Pelobacter seleniigenes DSM 18267: one gene and its partners. The protein of the gene in region 1 interacts with the protein of each later gene in a pairwise test. Links are inferred from orthologs where the notes say so. Each region holds a gene or a part of one and is shown in the gene's direction. Other genes may lie near its edges.

What was found.
Region 2: the proteins of lpdA (region 1) and N909_RS0105805 interact in binary tests that used the Escherichia coli proteins (3 or more experiments, as listed by UniProt). The link is inferred for Pelobacter seleniigenes DSM 18267 from one-to-one orthologs.
Region 3: the proteins of lpdA (region 1) and odhB interact in binary tests that used the Escherichia coli proteins (3 or more experiments, as listed by UniProt). The link is inferred for Pelobacter seleniigenes DSM 18267 from one-to-one orthologs.

What each region holds. Positions count from the first base shown.
Region 1 is NZ_JOMG01000002.1:2,314,472-2,319,460, forward strand. The notes cover bases 1-2,928. They hold lpdA (dihydrolipoyl dehydrogenase), read left to right. Parts: upstream 1-554; coding sequence 555-2,303; downstream 2,304-2,928. Other genes in these bases: N909_RS0113440 (2-oxo acid dehydrogenase subunit E2), read left to right, coding at 1-493; N909_RS24680 (enoyl-CoA hydratase-related protein), read right to left, coding at 2,654-2,928. Also shown: more of N909_RS24680, read right to left, coding at 2,929-4,989. UniProt on the Escherichia coli protein: Lipoamide dehydrogenase is a component of the glycine cleavage system as well as of the alpha-ketoacid dehydrogenase complexes.
Region 2 is NZ_JOMG01000002.1:686,118-691,213, reverse strand. Bases 1,224-4,258 are described here. They hold N909_RS0105805 (ATP-dependent helicase), read left to right. Parts: upstream 1,224-1,623; coding sequence 1,624-3,894; downstream 3,895-4,258. Other genes in these bases: N909_RS24465 (response regulator), read left to right, coding at 3,904-4,258; N909_RS0105810 (chloride channel protein), read left to right, coding at 1,224-1,631. In the rest of the region: more of N909_RS0105810, read left to right, coding at 1-1,223; more of N909_RS24465, read left to right, coding at 4,259-5,096. UniProt on the Escherichia coli protein: A helicase with DNA-dependent ATPase activity. Unwinds DNA duplexes with 3'-5' polarity. Translocates on single-stranded DNA with 3'-5' polarity. Initiates unwinding more efficiently from a nicked substrate than double-stranded DNA.
Region 3 is NZ_JOMG01000002.1:2,740,191-2,745,084, reverse strand. The notes cover bases 1,224-4,056. They hold odhB (2-oxoglutarate dehydrogenase complex dihydrolipoyllysine-residue succinyltransferase), read left to right. Parts: upstream 1,224-1,928; coding sequence 1,929-3,185; downstream 3,186-4,056. Other genes in these bases: lpdA (dihydrolipoyl dehydrogenase), read left to right, coding at 3,260-4,056; N909_RS0115380 (2-oxoglutarate dehydrogenase E1 component), read left to right, coding at 1,224-1,906. Also shown: more of N909_RS0115380, read left to right, coding at 1-1,223; more of lpdA, read left to right, coding at 4,057-4,672; N909_RS0115365 (M23 family metallopeptidase), read left to right, coding at 4,855-4,894. UniProt on the Escherichia coli protein: E2 component of the 2-oxoglutarate dehydrogenase (OGDH) complex which catalyzes the second step in the conversion of 2-oxoglutarate to succinyl-CoA and CO(2).

The sequences.
Region 1 (4,989 bases):
CGCTGTCGCCCTCAAGGCGTTTCCCCATTTCAACAGCAGTTTGGATCTGGCGGCCAAGGAGCTGGTTCTCAAGCAATACGTGCATATCGGGGTGGCTGTGGATACGCCCAACGGCCTGATGGTTCCGGTGATTCAGGATGCCGACCAGAAAGGGATTGTTGCTATTGCTGAAGATCTTAGTGAGTTGGCTGCAAAAACCCGCGAACGCAAGGTCTCTCCAGCCGAGCTGGAAGGGGGAACTTTCACCATCAGTAACCTTGGTGGGATCGGTGGAACCGCCTTTACGCCTATTGTCTATGCCCCCCAGGTGGCCATCCTCGGGGTTTCCCGGACGGCCATTGAGCCGGTCTGGAATGGCCAGGAATTTGTCCCCGGCCAACTGATGCCGCTCTCCCTGACCTATGATCATCGGGTCATCGACGGGGCTGACGGTGCGCGTTTCCTGCGTTTTATCTGTGCTGCGCTGGAACAGCCGCTCAAGCTGTTGATGTAGGGTTGAAAGAGCCTGGGAGATTTTTAAACACTTGCTTAACTTGCGAGAATAGAGGTTTGTTATGTCGTTAGAGGTTGTTGTCCCGGAAGTTTCCGAAGGAGTGACCGAAGGCACCGTTACTTCCATTGCCGTGGCCGTGGGTGACTTGGTTGAAGCGGACCAGACCCTGCTGGAACTGGAAACGGATAAAGCGGTTGTTGCCATCCCCTCACCGAGTGCCGGCAAGGTCAAAGAGATCCGGGTGGCGGAAGGGGAGCAGGCTAAAGTCGGCGCGGTGATCGTCATTCTGGATGAGGTTGAGGCCGATGACCGGCAGGGGCCCGCAGCACCACAAGAGTCTGCTGAGGAAAAAAACGAGGAGAGTTCTACCCCACCCGCGGAAGCGAAGGAAGAGCCTGCGCCGCAAAGCGCCCCCACGGACGGCCCTGTCGATGCCGAGCTGGTTGTTGTCGGTGCCGGGCCCGGCGGCTATGCAGCCGCCTTCAAGGCCGTTGAGCTGGGTTTGTCAGTGACCCTGATCGACCCGGAGGAGAATCCGGGCGGAGTCTGTTTGTACCGCGGCTGTATTCCCTCCAAGGCCCTGCTTCATGTCGCCAAACTGGTTTCTGAAGCCGAAGAATCGAATGCCATCGGGGTGAGCTTCAGCAAGCCGAAAATCGATGTCGAGCGAGTCCGGGAGTGGAAGAACGAAGTGGTCGGAAAACTGACCGGCGGCCTGGGTGGCAAGGTCAAACAGAAGAAAGTGAACTATATCCGGGGGACGGCCACATTCAAAAATTCCACGACCCTGCAGGTGACCAACATCGATGGAGAGACCAGCGAGCTGACCTTCAAGCAGGCGATCCTTGCCACCGGGTCGCGGCCGATCATGCTGCCCGGGGTCGAACCCGGGAGCAAAATGATCATCGATTCGACCGGCGCGCTGGAGCTGGCGGATGTGCCCAAGTCACTGCTGGTGATCGGCGGCGGCTATATCGGCCTGGAGCTGGGTTCGGCCTACGCTGCCATGGGCAGCAAGGTCTCGGTGGTGGAGATGACTGACGGGTTGCTGCCGGGCTGTGACCGGGATCTGGTCTCGGTGCTTAAACGTCGGCTCGATAAAAAATTCGAGGAGATCCTGCTCAAGACCAAGGTTGTCGAGCTGAAAGAACAGAAGAACGGGGTTGCCGTGATCCTGGAAGATAAAAAAGGAGAGCAGAGCAAGCGCCGTTTCGACAAAGTGCTGATCTCCATTGGCCGCCGTCCGAACACCGAAAATCTGGGTCTGGAGAATACCGCCATCAAGGTGACCCAAAAGGGTTTTGTCGAGGTCGATGGCCAGCAGCGTACCGCCGAACCGCATATCTTTGCCATCGGTGATATCGCCGGTGAGCCGATGCTGGCCCACAAGGCTTACGGTGAGGCCAACGTCGCTGCCGAAGCGGCAGTCGGCCGTAAGGCGGTCTTTGATCCCCGGGCAATTCCAGCGGTGGTCTTTACCGATCCGGAGATCGCCTGGTGCGGGCTGACCGAAACAGCGGCCCGGGAACAGCAGATCAAAATCACCACCGCCAAGATGCCCTGGCGCGGCAACGGTCGGACCCTGACCCTGGGGCGGGAGGACGGCATGACCAAGTTGATCGTGGATAAGGACACCGACCGGGTGTTGGGGGTGGCGGTGGCCGGTCCAGGTGCCGGCGAGCTGATCGCCGAAGGGGTGGTGGCCATGGAAATGGCCGCAGTTGCCGAGGACCTGCGCAAGTCGATCCATCCCCACCCGACCCTGTCCGAGACCATTTACGAGGCTGCGGAGATGCTCTTCAAACCCTGACACCAGAGGCTCGCCAATCCCTCCGGGTGCGGCGAGCCGCGTTTTTGCAAAACAATGACCGTGTCCAGGACGGCCAATTGTTACATGGTCCGTTCGAGCCCAAGGAAGGGCGAGCCAAAAACAAGGGGTTTATTCCTTGTTTTTGTGAGTGCAGCAAAACCGCGCTTTTGCGTAACGCGCATGGCAAAGTCCAGGACGGCCAATTGTTACATCGTTCGTCCGAGCCCAAGGAAGGGCGAGTCAAAAACAAGGGGTTTATTCCTTGTTTTTGTGAGTGCAGCAAAACCACGCTTTTGCGTAACGTGCATGGCAAAGTCCAGGACGGACTTTGCCATTAATATATATCCCTTTCAATCCCCTTCCAGCAGTCTGATAAAAGCCCCCTGCTCCGGGTCCTTGTTAATAAAGCGTCCGATCCATTCCTGACCGGAAGGGGATGCGGCGATCTCACCGAACAGTTTGGCATCGTTGGCCAGTCCGGCGACGAAGCCGTTCTCGTAACCGAACTCCATTGCCGCGATCACGTAGTGGGCGGCATAGCGTCTGGCTGCGTAAATGTCCGCAGGGTCGCCGGGGGCGTTTTGGGTCAGCAGTCTTTTCACTGCCGGATCGGTGAGCAATTCCTGCAGCTCAAGGGCCTGACTCGCAGCCCGTTCATCCCAATCCTTCTGCGCCAGACTGGCCTGTCCGGAAACCAGTTCCCGTGCGACCTGAAAGGCCCTGGCCATGGCGGTCGCGGAAAGATGAAATTCATCAGCCAGGCCGATGGAAACCGCCGTACGGCCATCTATCGGTTCTCCGTTGACCGACATTTCCAACGCTTTACGCGGACCGATCAATCTGGGCAGGCGCTGCGCACCGCCGTACCCCGGAATAATGCCCAGTTTGACTTCCGGCTGGCCAAGCAGGGCATTTTCGGTCACTATCCGGTAATGGGCACTCATGGCCAGCTCGTTGCCGCCGCCGAGGGCAAAACCATCGATTACCGCGATGACCGGGATCGGCAGGTTTTCCAGGGTTGTGAAAATAGCCAGGTTGAAGGAGGCGATCCGGGCGATTTCTGCGGCGTCGTTGCCGGCAAACTCGGTGACATCCGCACCAGCCACGAACGCTCGGGTCTCACTGCACAGCAGCAGCGCCTTGACCGGTTGGCCGTGGAGGCTGCCCTGGTCGCGAACCTCGTTAAAGGTCTCGGCCAGCTGGGCCAGCAGGGTGTCATTGAGGGCGTTGAGGGCATCGATCCGCTGCAGCACAATGGTGCCGATCCCTTCCGGGGAGAGGTAGATATCAAGGTACTCCTGTTGCTCCGGATTGGCCGTGCGCAGGGTCTGCCCCCAGAACTCCCGCGCGTAGCTGGCGATGGTCCGCCCCGTGGTGTCAGCCTGCACCAGGGCGACTCCTTTCGGTTTGGTCATCCTGCCATCCAGCATCTTCTGCTGCAGCTCCGGCAGTTCGGCCAGGCTCACCACCTCAAGATCCTCCTGCTCCATCTCGATTCTGCCCCCGGCCAATAACCGCACCACTTCCTGGGCCTGGTTGGAACAGTACATGTGGGAGCCGCACAACGCCAGCTCCTGTTCGCCGCGGACAACAATGATGCCGCAGTTCTGCAGCTCCCGTTCACTGAAGTCACGGACCAGAAAGCTGCTGTAGTGCAGGGTGCTCTGGTCATTTCGTTCGATGACGAAATCCGGGCTGGTGCGGGGACCAAAAATGTCCCAGAGGGACCGGCCCAGGGCTCTGGCCTGATTCATATAGCCACTGTTATAGGCAGGGTTCAGATGCCCATCCGCCGTCAGCGGGTCGGGCATGTCTGTGGTCAACTGGAAGCGGTCGCGGTCGATAATATGGGCGGGGTTGACGCCGAGCCGAATCAGTTCGGCAATGCCGGCCGCTTCACGGGAATGGGAGGCGATGACGGCCAACTCGGCACTGCGGGCGAGGGCCGCTTCGACAAATTCCCGGGCATAGCCATCGGCGCCCCAGATCAGCCCCTTCTTGCCCGGGGGCAAGCCGATTTCAGCGAGAATGTCTCGGGCTGAACCGCTGCGGAACAGGATCTGTTTCTGGCGCATCCAGACCCAGCGGGCATCCATGACCAGCCGTTGTCCCGCATAGAAGAAGGTTTCCTGATATTCCCCCTTGAGGCCGCTGCCGGTGGCGCCGAAAAAGGCCAGAGTGCCGTTTTCGGCCAATGCGGATACCAACAGCGGGAAATTGGTGCCGCCGGTGTGTTCGAAAATCTTGTCGACCGGCCGGCCGTTATTGGCGGCAAAGATGGCCTCGCGAAAAGGTGCGGTCCGGCCACGCCAGCCGTCTTCCGTTTCGTTGGCAGGGATGACCCCATAGACTTCGTCCGGAATCTCCTTCCGGTTGACGAAGGCATCGGCAATACCGCGCTCGATCAGGGTCTCGGCCAGGCTCCGGTTGGAGCCCATCAGGATCACCCGGGCACCGAGGGCTTTGGCGATCTGGGCCCCGGCAAAACTGGTCCCCTTGCCGCCGCCCATAAGCAGGACGCTGTCACCGGGTTTCACCTGCAAGCGCTCGACCACAGCACGGTAAGCTGTGCCATAGGTTAGCAGCATAGCGGCCAACTGCTCGGGAGTTTGCTGCTGCAGCCGGGCCGGGATGGCCAGGGCGCGTTTCTGGTCGACCACGGCAAATTGCGCATTGAAGCCGTCGT
Region 2 (5,096 bases), 1.6 Mb from region 1 along the record:
TTCATTGGCTGATCTTCGAGCAGACCTTTGAACTCTTTGACATTTCGTTGGATCACTGGTCCTTGCAGCGGATTCTGGTGATGTTTCTGCCCGCTATCGGCGGCCTGTTGGTGATTCCGCTCTGGGTGTTGTTCAAAAAAGACCTGCGGGGTGGCTTCTCAGCCTTTCTGGTCAAGGTCAACCTGAAAGGTGCCAAGCTACCGCTCAGACCGTTGTTTACCAAGGGTCTTGGCTCCGCGATTACCCTGGGTACCGGTGGCAGCGCCGGGCAGGAAGGACCGATCGCCGTGATCGGTGGCACCATCGGCAGCCAGTTCGGGAAACTGTTCAAAATGAGCGGGAATCGGCTGAAAGTGCTGGTCGCCTGCGGTGCTGCGGCCGGGGTCGCAGCGACCTTTAACGCCCCGATCGCCGGGGTGTTTTTCGCCACCGAAATCGTCCTGTTGTCGTCCTTTGAACTGGCCAGCTTCACGTCCATCGTTATTTCCAGCGGCATGGCCACGGTCGTATCCCGGGCCTTGCTCGGTAACGTCTCGGAAGTGGTGACCCCGACCTTTTTTCTGCACAGCTTCTGGGAACTTGCCCTCTATGTGCTGCTGGGTTTTGTTATCGGCGGTCTTGCCGCCGGTTTTATCGATGTGAACAGTCGCATCAAGAACATGATCACCGCACTTAAAGTGCCGCAGTTGAGCAAACCGGTCCTGGGCGGGCTGAGCGTCGGGGTGATCGGCATTTTTCTGCCCCAGGTGTTCGGTAACGGGTACGAATTCATCAGCGCGGTGCTCCATGGGGGCCATTCCTGGTATCTGCTGCTGGTGTTGGTCGCTGCCAAAATGGTGGCCACATCCATCACCCTCGGCTCCGGGCTGCCCGGCGGCATGTTCGCACCCTGCCTGTTTCTCGGTGCGGTGGCCGGGGGAGCCTTCGGTCATATTCTGGAGTTGGTCTTCCCTGGGGCCGGGCTGTCCGGTGGCGCCTATGCGCTGGTCGGTATGGGGGCGTTCCTGGCGGCGGCGACCCATTCGCCGATGACCGCCATTTTTCTGCTTTTTGAAACCACCGACAGCTACGAAGTCATTATCCCAATTATGCTGACCTGCGTTATCGGCACGACCTTTGCCCGCAAACTGAAAAAAGACAGCCTGGAAACTGCTGAGCTAAGCCAGATCGGCATTGATCTGGAAGCCGGGAAAGAGCGTAATATCATGAAGAGCCTGGCGGTCGGTGATGTTATGCTGACCCGGGTCGAAAGTATCCCGGAAAGTATGACCCTGGGAGAATTTGCGCGCTTCATTCAGAAGACCCATCATACCAATTTTCCCCTGGTCAACGAAAAGGGAGAACTGACCGGGATTATCTCGGTGCAGGATTTCCTCGGGGTGGTTTTCGAAAAAGAACTGATGGATCTGGTTGTCGTCAAGGAGCTGGCGACCACGGAAGTGGTGACGGTGCATGCGGAGGAGGACCTCGATACCGCCATGCGCAGAATCGGTTATCGCAATATCGAGCAGCTGCCCGTGGTGGACCGGGAGACTCACCGCAAGCTCTACGGGATTATCTCCCGTCGCGACATGATTTCAGCTTATAACCGAGCCCTGATGAGCCGGACGCTGGGGGAAGAGGATGACTGATTTACTGGCCGGCTTGAATGAGCCTCAACGACAGGCGGTCCTGCATCAGGATGGTCCGCTGTTGCTGCTGGCCGGAGCCGGTTCCGGGAAGACCAGGGCTCTGACCCACCGGGTTGCCTACCTGATCCGCGAGCGAGGAGTCGCCCCCTGGCAGATCATGGCCGTGACCTTTACCAACAAGGCGGCCAATGAAATGCGGGAACGGCTGGAAGCGCTGCTCGGTTCTTCAGAGCTGCCCTGGGTGGCCACCTTCCACGCCAGTTGCGTGCGGATTTTACGTCAGGAAATTCATCATCTCGGCTTTGGACGGGATTTTTTGATTTATGACGATCAGGATCAGCTGCGCCTGCTGCGCGAACTGCTTAAGGATCAGCAGATTTCTGAAAAGGTCCTCAAACCACGCGCCGCTGCAGCCGCCATCGACAGTGCCAAAAACAGCGGGATCGGGCCGACCGAATACGGCAACCTGCATCCAGACGAACGGCTGGTCGCCGAGCTCTATGCGCAATATCAGCATAAACTGAAAGCCGCTAATGCTGTCGATTTCGGTGATCTGCTGCTGTTGACCGTGCGGCTGCTCGAGGAATTCCCGGAGGTCAGAGAGCGCTGGCAGCAACGTTTCCGCCATGTCCTGATCGATGAGTTCCAGGACACCAACCGGGTTCAGTATCGACTCATGCAGTTGCTGACCCGGCCGGAGACGGCGCTCTGCGTGGTCGGCGATGATGACCAGTCCATTTATCGGTGGCGCGGCGCCGAAGTCGGCAATATCCTCGGGTTTGATATCGATTTTCCGACCGCGAGCGTGATTCGACTGGAGCAGAATTACCGCTCGACCCGCACCATTCTGGAGGCCGCCGGAGCGGTGGTCGGGTGTAACCCGGACCGCCGGGAGAAGCAGCTCTGGACGGAAAATCCGCCAGGTGAACTGCTGCATGTCGAGACCGCTCCCGATGACTTCGAAGAGGCCCGGTTTGTTGCCGCTGAAATCGCTGAATTGCAGCGGGCCGGCCATGGGTTACGGGAGATGGCCGTGTTCTATCGCACCAATGCCCAGTCCCGGGCTTTGGAAGAAGCCTTGCGGGCCGGGCGGATTCCTTATGTCATGTTCGGCGGGGTCAAGTTCTATGCCCGGCTCGAAGTCAAGGACGTCCTCTCCTACCTGCGGGTGCTGATCAATCCCCAGGATTCCCTGGCCGTGCGGCGGATCATCAATGTCCCGGCCCGCGGTATCGGCAACACCACCATCGAGCGCATTGCCGCCTATGAAGAACAAGCCGGCAACTTTCTGGCCGCCTGTCGGCTGGCTCTCCAGGAGCAGATCCTGAAAGGTGCAGCGGCAAAGCGGGTGGGAGAATTCCTGGCCTTGCTCGACAGTTTCACGGAGCGTCTGCAACGGCTGCCGTATCCGCAACTGATGGCGGAGTTGATCCATGATTCCGGTTACGGACCGGCCCTGCAGGAGGAAGCCCAGAATGCCCTGACCGCGGAAGGTCGCCAGGAGGCCAAAGGTCGGCTGGAAAATCTGGAGCAGCTGCTGGCGGGGATGGAAGAACATGCCACCGCTGGCGGCAGCGTACAAGATTACCTGGAGCAGATCGCGTTGATCACTGACCTGGAACAGCATGACGACTCCCAGCAGCGGGTGACCCTGATGACCCTGCATTCCGCCAAAGGTCTGGAGTTCCCCATCGTTTTCATGACCGGGATGGAAGAGGGGCTGTTCCCCCACTCCCGCTCCGGTGCCATGGGGGAAGAACTGGCCGAGGAACGGCGCCTCTGCTATGTCGGTATGACCCGTGCCATGCAGCGTCTGTACCTGTCCCATGCCCGGCGTCGGCGGGTTTATGGCACCTGGCAGTTCAATCCCCCCAGCCGCTTCCTGACCGAAATTCCGGGCCAGCTGATCAAGGGACGAGGGGAGGAAGCCGCCCCGGCGACAAAAACAGCGGCTGCTCATAATCTGTCCTCCTTGGCGGATCTGATGAGCGGCCAGGAGGAAACGGAGGTCTGGGATGAAAACCAGGACCTTGCCGTGTCGATCGCCGCTCCTCAACCACCGCACCGGGGCGCGACCGAGTCTGCCACTGATGAAGGCCCGGCCGGATTGCGGTTGGGAACCCGGGTGCGGCATATCAAGTTCGGGATCGGGACGGTGCGCCGGCTGGAAGGTGATGGCGACAAACAGAAGGTTATCGTTTATTTCAATTCAGTCGGATCCAAGAAGCTGTTGCTCAAGTTTGCCGGGCTGATCCCGGTGTAAACGGTTATCATGATGCAGACGGAGCCCCTGGAACAATTTACCCTGTTGCTGGTCGATGATAACCAGACCAACCTGTTGCTGTTGGCTAAAATCATTGAAATCGACCTGCCCCGGGTGCGGGTCCTGACCGCCCGCAGTGCCCGGGAGGGGCTGGCCATCTGTGCGCGGGAAGCGGTCGACGGGGCCTTCATCGATGTGCAGATGCCGGAGATGAGTGGATTGGAGATGTGTCGCAGGTTGCGTCAGCAACCGCAGACCGCCGAGATCCCGCTGGTTCTGATCACCGCTCATCTTGCCTCGCCGACGATGCGCGCCGAAGGGCTTGATGTCGGCGCCTACGACTTTATTTCTCAGCCGATCAGCAATGTGGAAATGCTGGCCAGGGTTAAAGTGATGCTGCGGATGTGTGCTGACGAACGCCGCAGTCGCAGCAATCAGCAGCAGCTGGAACAGCAACTGCAGGATCACTCGGCGCGCCTGCGCTGGCTCAGCGGCCTGATGATTACCGGTGATGGTCAGCTCAGGGAACAGGACCGGAGCATGTTGCTGCGCCTGGCTGAAGATCTGGCCGATCCCCATGAACTGGATGATCGCCGGTTCTTCGAAACCTTGACGACCGAATTCCCTTTGCCCTGGCGGCGGACGGTGCTGAAGCTGGCGTTGCTGGAATCGGTGCCGGTTCGGTTGGCCCAGAGTCTGAGTGAAATTACTGATATTCGGGCGGTTATCGATTATCTGCAGCGGCACGGGCTGGTGCTGACTGCCACTGTCGAAAAAGAAACGGTTTTGCTCATCAAGCCCGGGACCAGGGCTTTCTTGCGTGAAAAGGCCGAGTTGGATCTGACGGCCGCGGAACGCCAGCTGGTTTACCAGGCGGCGGCCGAATGGTACCGGCTCGAAGGCCGTTTTGATGCAGCCCTGAACTGTCTGCTGGAGGCGCGCGACTTTTCCGCCATGGCACAGATGCTCAGCCAGTTCGGTCTGGCCCTGGTGGACAGCCGCTATCAGCGCGAGATCGGCCCCTTAATCAGCGCGATCCCTGCCGACCTGACCGCCGCCGACAGTTGGCTGGCGCTGTTCCGCGGAATCACGGAGCTGCATGCTTTTTCAAATGAGGCGGTGGACTGGCTGGAGTTGGCCTATCAGCGTTTTGCATCGGCTGAGGATTCTCGTGGCATGCTGCTGACGGCGACCGTCCAGGT
Region 3 (4,894 bases), 430 kb from region 1 along the record:
GGACGTCAAGTACCATAAAGGCTACTCCACCGACCGCTGCTTCACCTCCGGCTGCATCCATGTCTCGCTGGCGTCTAATCCCAGCCACCTGGAGGCGGTCAATCCGGTGGTCGAAGGCAAATGCCGCGCCCGCCAGGACCGCATGGACAACGGTGAATACAACGCCATGCCGCTGCTGATTCACGGAGATGCGGCCTTCGCCGGGCAGGGAATCGTGGCGGAAACCCTCAATCTGTCGCAGCTGGCCGGCTATAAAACCGGCGGCACCCTGCATGTCGTCATCAACAACCAGATCGGCTTTACCACCCTGCCCGTGGACGCCCGCTCGACCTGCTATCCGACCGATATCGCCAAAATGCTCATGTCGCCGATCTTCCATGTCCACGGCGATGATCCGGAAGCATTGATTCAGGCCGCCACCATGGCCATCGAATTCCGCCAGAAATTTCGCAAAGATGTGGTCATTGAAGTGATCTGCTATCGGCGTTACGGTCATAACGAAGGGGACGAGCCCTTCTTCACCCAGCCGCTGATGTACGAAAAGATCAAGAATCATCCGCTGACTGCCGATATCTACAAGAACCAGCTGCTGTTCGAAGGATTCCAGGAAGCGGAACTGCAGAAAATTGCCGATGATATTGATGCGGCCCTGGAAGAAGCCCTGAACCGCGAGATCTGTCCCCTGCACGAGATCTTCCTCAAACAGTGGTCGCACATTGACCGCGAGTTCAGCTTCAAGCGGGTTGAAACCGGGGTCGCCGAAACCACCCTGCAAGGACTCAGTGAAACCCTCACCAGCATCCCGGCCGATTTTACCCCGCACCGGAAAATCGCCACGCTGCTGAAGAAACGCCGTACCGTTGTGGCCGAAAAGGAACAGGCCATCGACTGGGGCACCGCCGAAGCCCTGGCCTTCGCCAGCCTGGTCAATGAAGGGACGTCGATCCGCCTGTCCGGCCAGGACTCCCGGCGCGGCACCTTCAACCATCGTCATGCGACCCTTTATGACATCAAAACCGGCCGGGAGTACACCGCCCTGGCCGACATCGCCCGCAGTGCAGGCTGCCGCTTTGATGCCTTCAACAGCATGCTCTCGGAAGCAGCGGTGCTCGGCTTTGATTACGGGTATTCCGTTGAGACCCCGGACGACCTGACCATCTGGGAAGCCCAGTTCGGTGATTTTGCCAACGGCGCCCAGGTCATTATCGATCAATTCATTGCCAGCAGCCTGGCCAAGTGGGATCGTCCGACCGGTCTGGCTATGTTCCTCCCCCATGGCTACGAAGGCCAGGGCCCCGAACATTCGAGCGCGCGCATTGAGCGTTACCTGCAACTCTGCGCCGACAACAACATGCAGGTGGTCAATCCCAGCACCCCGGCCCAATTTTTTCACGTGCTGCGCCGCCAGGTCAGGACCGCTTACCGGCGGCCGCTGATTGTGGCCACTCCGAAGGCGCTGCTGCGCCACCCGGCCTGTGTTTCCAGCCTCGCCGAGCTGAGCAGCGGCCATTTCCGCGAAATCCTCCCTGACGATCTCGCGCCGACCGACTGCCGCAGGGTTTTGCTCTGCTCCGGCAAAATCTATTATGAACTGCTCAACCAGCGCTCCGAAGGTGGCCACAACGACGTTGCCATTGTCCGCATCGAACAATTATATCCGCTGCACACGGAACTGCTCCAGGAGATCCTGGCACCATACCGGAACGATGTGGAATATTACTGGGTTCAGGAGGAACCCGGCAACGGTGGCGGCTGGGACCATTTACGCCCCCTGCTGCGCGAACTGATCGGCAAGGAACCGGTGTATGTCGGCCGCAAACGCTCCGCCAGTACCGCAGTCGGCTCGCACCGTATTCACAAGATCGAGCAGCAGCAGATTCTGGAAAAAGCGTTCGCAACCCTTTAATTCAATCGTGGAGAGGTTCTCTATGGATATCATTGTTCCCCAGGTAGGCGAATCGATCGTTGAAGCGGAAATTGGCGAATGGTTCAAGAAAAACGGCGAGTTCGTTGAAAAAGACGATTTGCTCATGGAACTGGAGACCGAGAAGGTCAACGTCGAGTTGAATGCCGAAGTGTCCGGCAAGCTGACCATCCTGGTCGAAGCCGGAGAGACCGTTGAAATCGGGGCGGTCATCGGTCGCATAGATGAGTCAGCGGCCCAACCGGACAGCAGCGATGAGGCCCAGCCGGAACCGCCAGCGAACTCCGCCGAGCAGGAAAAAACCCCACCACCAGCTGCGCCAGCAGAAGAGGGAAAACCAGAACCGACAACCGCCCAGGCCACACCGATGAACCCGGCGGTCAAAAAGATCGCCGCGGAGCGCGGCATCGATCTGTCCCAGGTGAAAGGGAGCGGTCGCGACGGCCGGATTCTGGTCGATGACCTGCCGGAGCAGTCCCCCAAAACGGAACAGGTTGCCCCTAAACCGGCAGAAGAAAAAGCCCCCCAGCAACCCGCACCTGCCCCGGCGAAAGCCGCCGCCGACCGGATTAAACGGGTCCCCATGTCCCAGCTGCGCAAAAAGGTGGCGGAACACCTGATGAAGGCCAAGCAGGAAACCGCCATGCTGACCACCTTCAATGAGGCCGACATGAGTCGGGTGATCCAGCTGCGCAAAGACTACAAAGAAGCATTCCAAAAAAAATACGGCTGTTCCCTCGGCTTCATGTCCTTTTTCGTCAAAGCCTGTGCCGAGGCCCTGAAAGAGCATCCGGAAGTCAATGCCAGCATCGACGGCAACGATATCGTCTATCACAACTATTACGATATCGGCATTGCCGTCGGCAGTAAACGCGGCCTGGTGGTTCCGGTCGTTCGCGACACCGACAGCCTCGACTTCCACGAGATTGAAACCATCATCCGTGACTTTGCCGAACGGGCCAATTCCGGCAAGCTGACCCTCGATGAGCTGCAGGGCGGCACCTTTACCATCACCAATGGCGGCGTGTATGGCTCGGTCCTCTCGACACCGCTGCTTAATCCGCCACAGAGCGCGATCCTCGGCATGCACGGAATCCAGGATCGCCCCGTGGTCCGTGATGGAGAGATTGTCATCCGCCCGATCATGAATCTGGCCTTGAGCTACGATCACCGCATCATTGACGGGCAACAGGCGGTCACCTTTCTCAAACAGGTCAAAACCTACATTGACAACCCGGAAACCCTGTTGCTGAAAGTCTGAGTTCCGCACGCTGAAAGAGGAACCAGCCGTCAAGAGGATGAACGTTTCCGGAGCGCAGCTAAAAAGGAGTTCCCATGTCTGACAAGACTTATGATCTGATCGTTATCGGCGCAGGCCCCGGCGGCTATGTCGCCGCGATCCGCGCCGCCCAGCTCGGGTTTACTGTCGCGGTGATCGAAAAACGCGCGACCTTAGGCGGAGTTTGCCTCAACGAAGGGTGTATCCCGAGCAAGGCGCTGCTCGAATCGAGCGAACATTTTGCCCGCACCAGACATGAATTTGCCGAACACGGCATCGAAGTCGGCGAAGTCAGTCTGAACCTGGCCCAGCTGATGGCCCGCAAACAGGGGATCATCGACAAGCTGACCGGCGGCATTGAAGGGCTGTTCAAGAAACATAAAATTGACCGGATCACCGGAACTGCGGAACTGCAACCGGCCAGCCAGTCAAGCAAGACAGTCAAGATCATCTCCGCCGAAGGGACCAACACAATAGCGGCCAAAACCATCCTGCTGGCGACCGGCAGTGCGGCATTCGAGCTGCCCCACCTGCCTTTTGATGGAACCGATGTCATCAACGCCCGCGATGCGCTGAGCCTGACCGAGGTGCCCAAACATCTGCTCGTGGTCGGTGGCGGCGTCATCGGTCTGGAGATGGGTTCGGTCTGGAGCCGGCTGGGTGCCAAAGTCACTGTCGTGGAGATGCTGCCGCAGATCCTCCCCGCCACCGATCCGCAAATCGCCCAGACCCTGCAACGCAGCCTGAAAAAACAGGGTATCGAGATCCTGCTGAAGACCAAGCTGGAAAAAATGGAAAAAACCGCCGACGGCCTGATCGCCACGGTCTCCGGCGCCAAAGGGGAACAGCAGATCAAGTGCGACAAGATCCTGGTTGCCACCGGGCGGCGCGCCCAAACCGAAGGGCTCGGCCTGGAGAATGTCGGCCTGGTCCCGAACAAGCAGGGCCAACTCGAGGTCGACGCGGATTTTCAAACCAAGGTCGCAGGAATCTACGCCATCGGCGACCTGGTTCCGGGCCCGATGCTGGCCCACAAAGCCAGTGAGGAAGGGGTCGTTTTTGCGGAGCGTCTGGCCGGGCAGAAATCGACGGTTCACTACAACACCGTTCCGGCAGTCACCTATACCTGGCCCGAGGTGGCCACCGTGGGAAGCAGTGAAACGGAGCTCAAAGAGAACAAAGTCGACTACCGGTCCGGCAAGTTTTTCTTCGCCGCCAATGGCCGTGCCCTGTGCACCGGTATGAGCGAAGGTTTTGTCAAGGTCCTGGCGACTCCCGACAGTGGCCGGATCCTCGGCGTGCATATTATCGGGCCGAGCGCTTCGGAACTCATCGCCGAAGCAGCGACGGTGATTTCCTTTTCCGGCAGTATCCATGACCTGGCCGTAACCTGCCACGCCCACCCCACCCTTGCCGAAGCCATCAAAGAAGCTGCCCTGGCAGTCAACAAAGAGGCAATTCACGGCTGAGGGGTTGACAAAAAGCAGGGCACGTCAGAGAATCAGATCGGCTTTAATCAGGGCAGCGCAAAGCTGCCCTGATTTGCTCATGCTCTTTTGCACCGTTTCGCATATCGCCCGCCTACCACCTGTGTTGCAACATGTCGGCCGCGATATCATTCTGCTGAGAATTTTATCCAACGGAGTCTGTTTTGAAGTCTTTGAAAAAACTGTTGATCCTGCTTGTCGTCA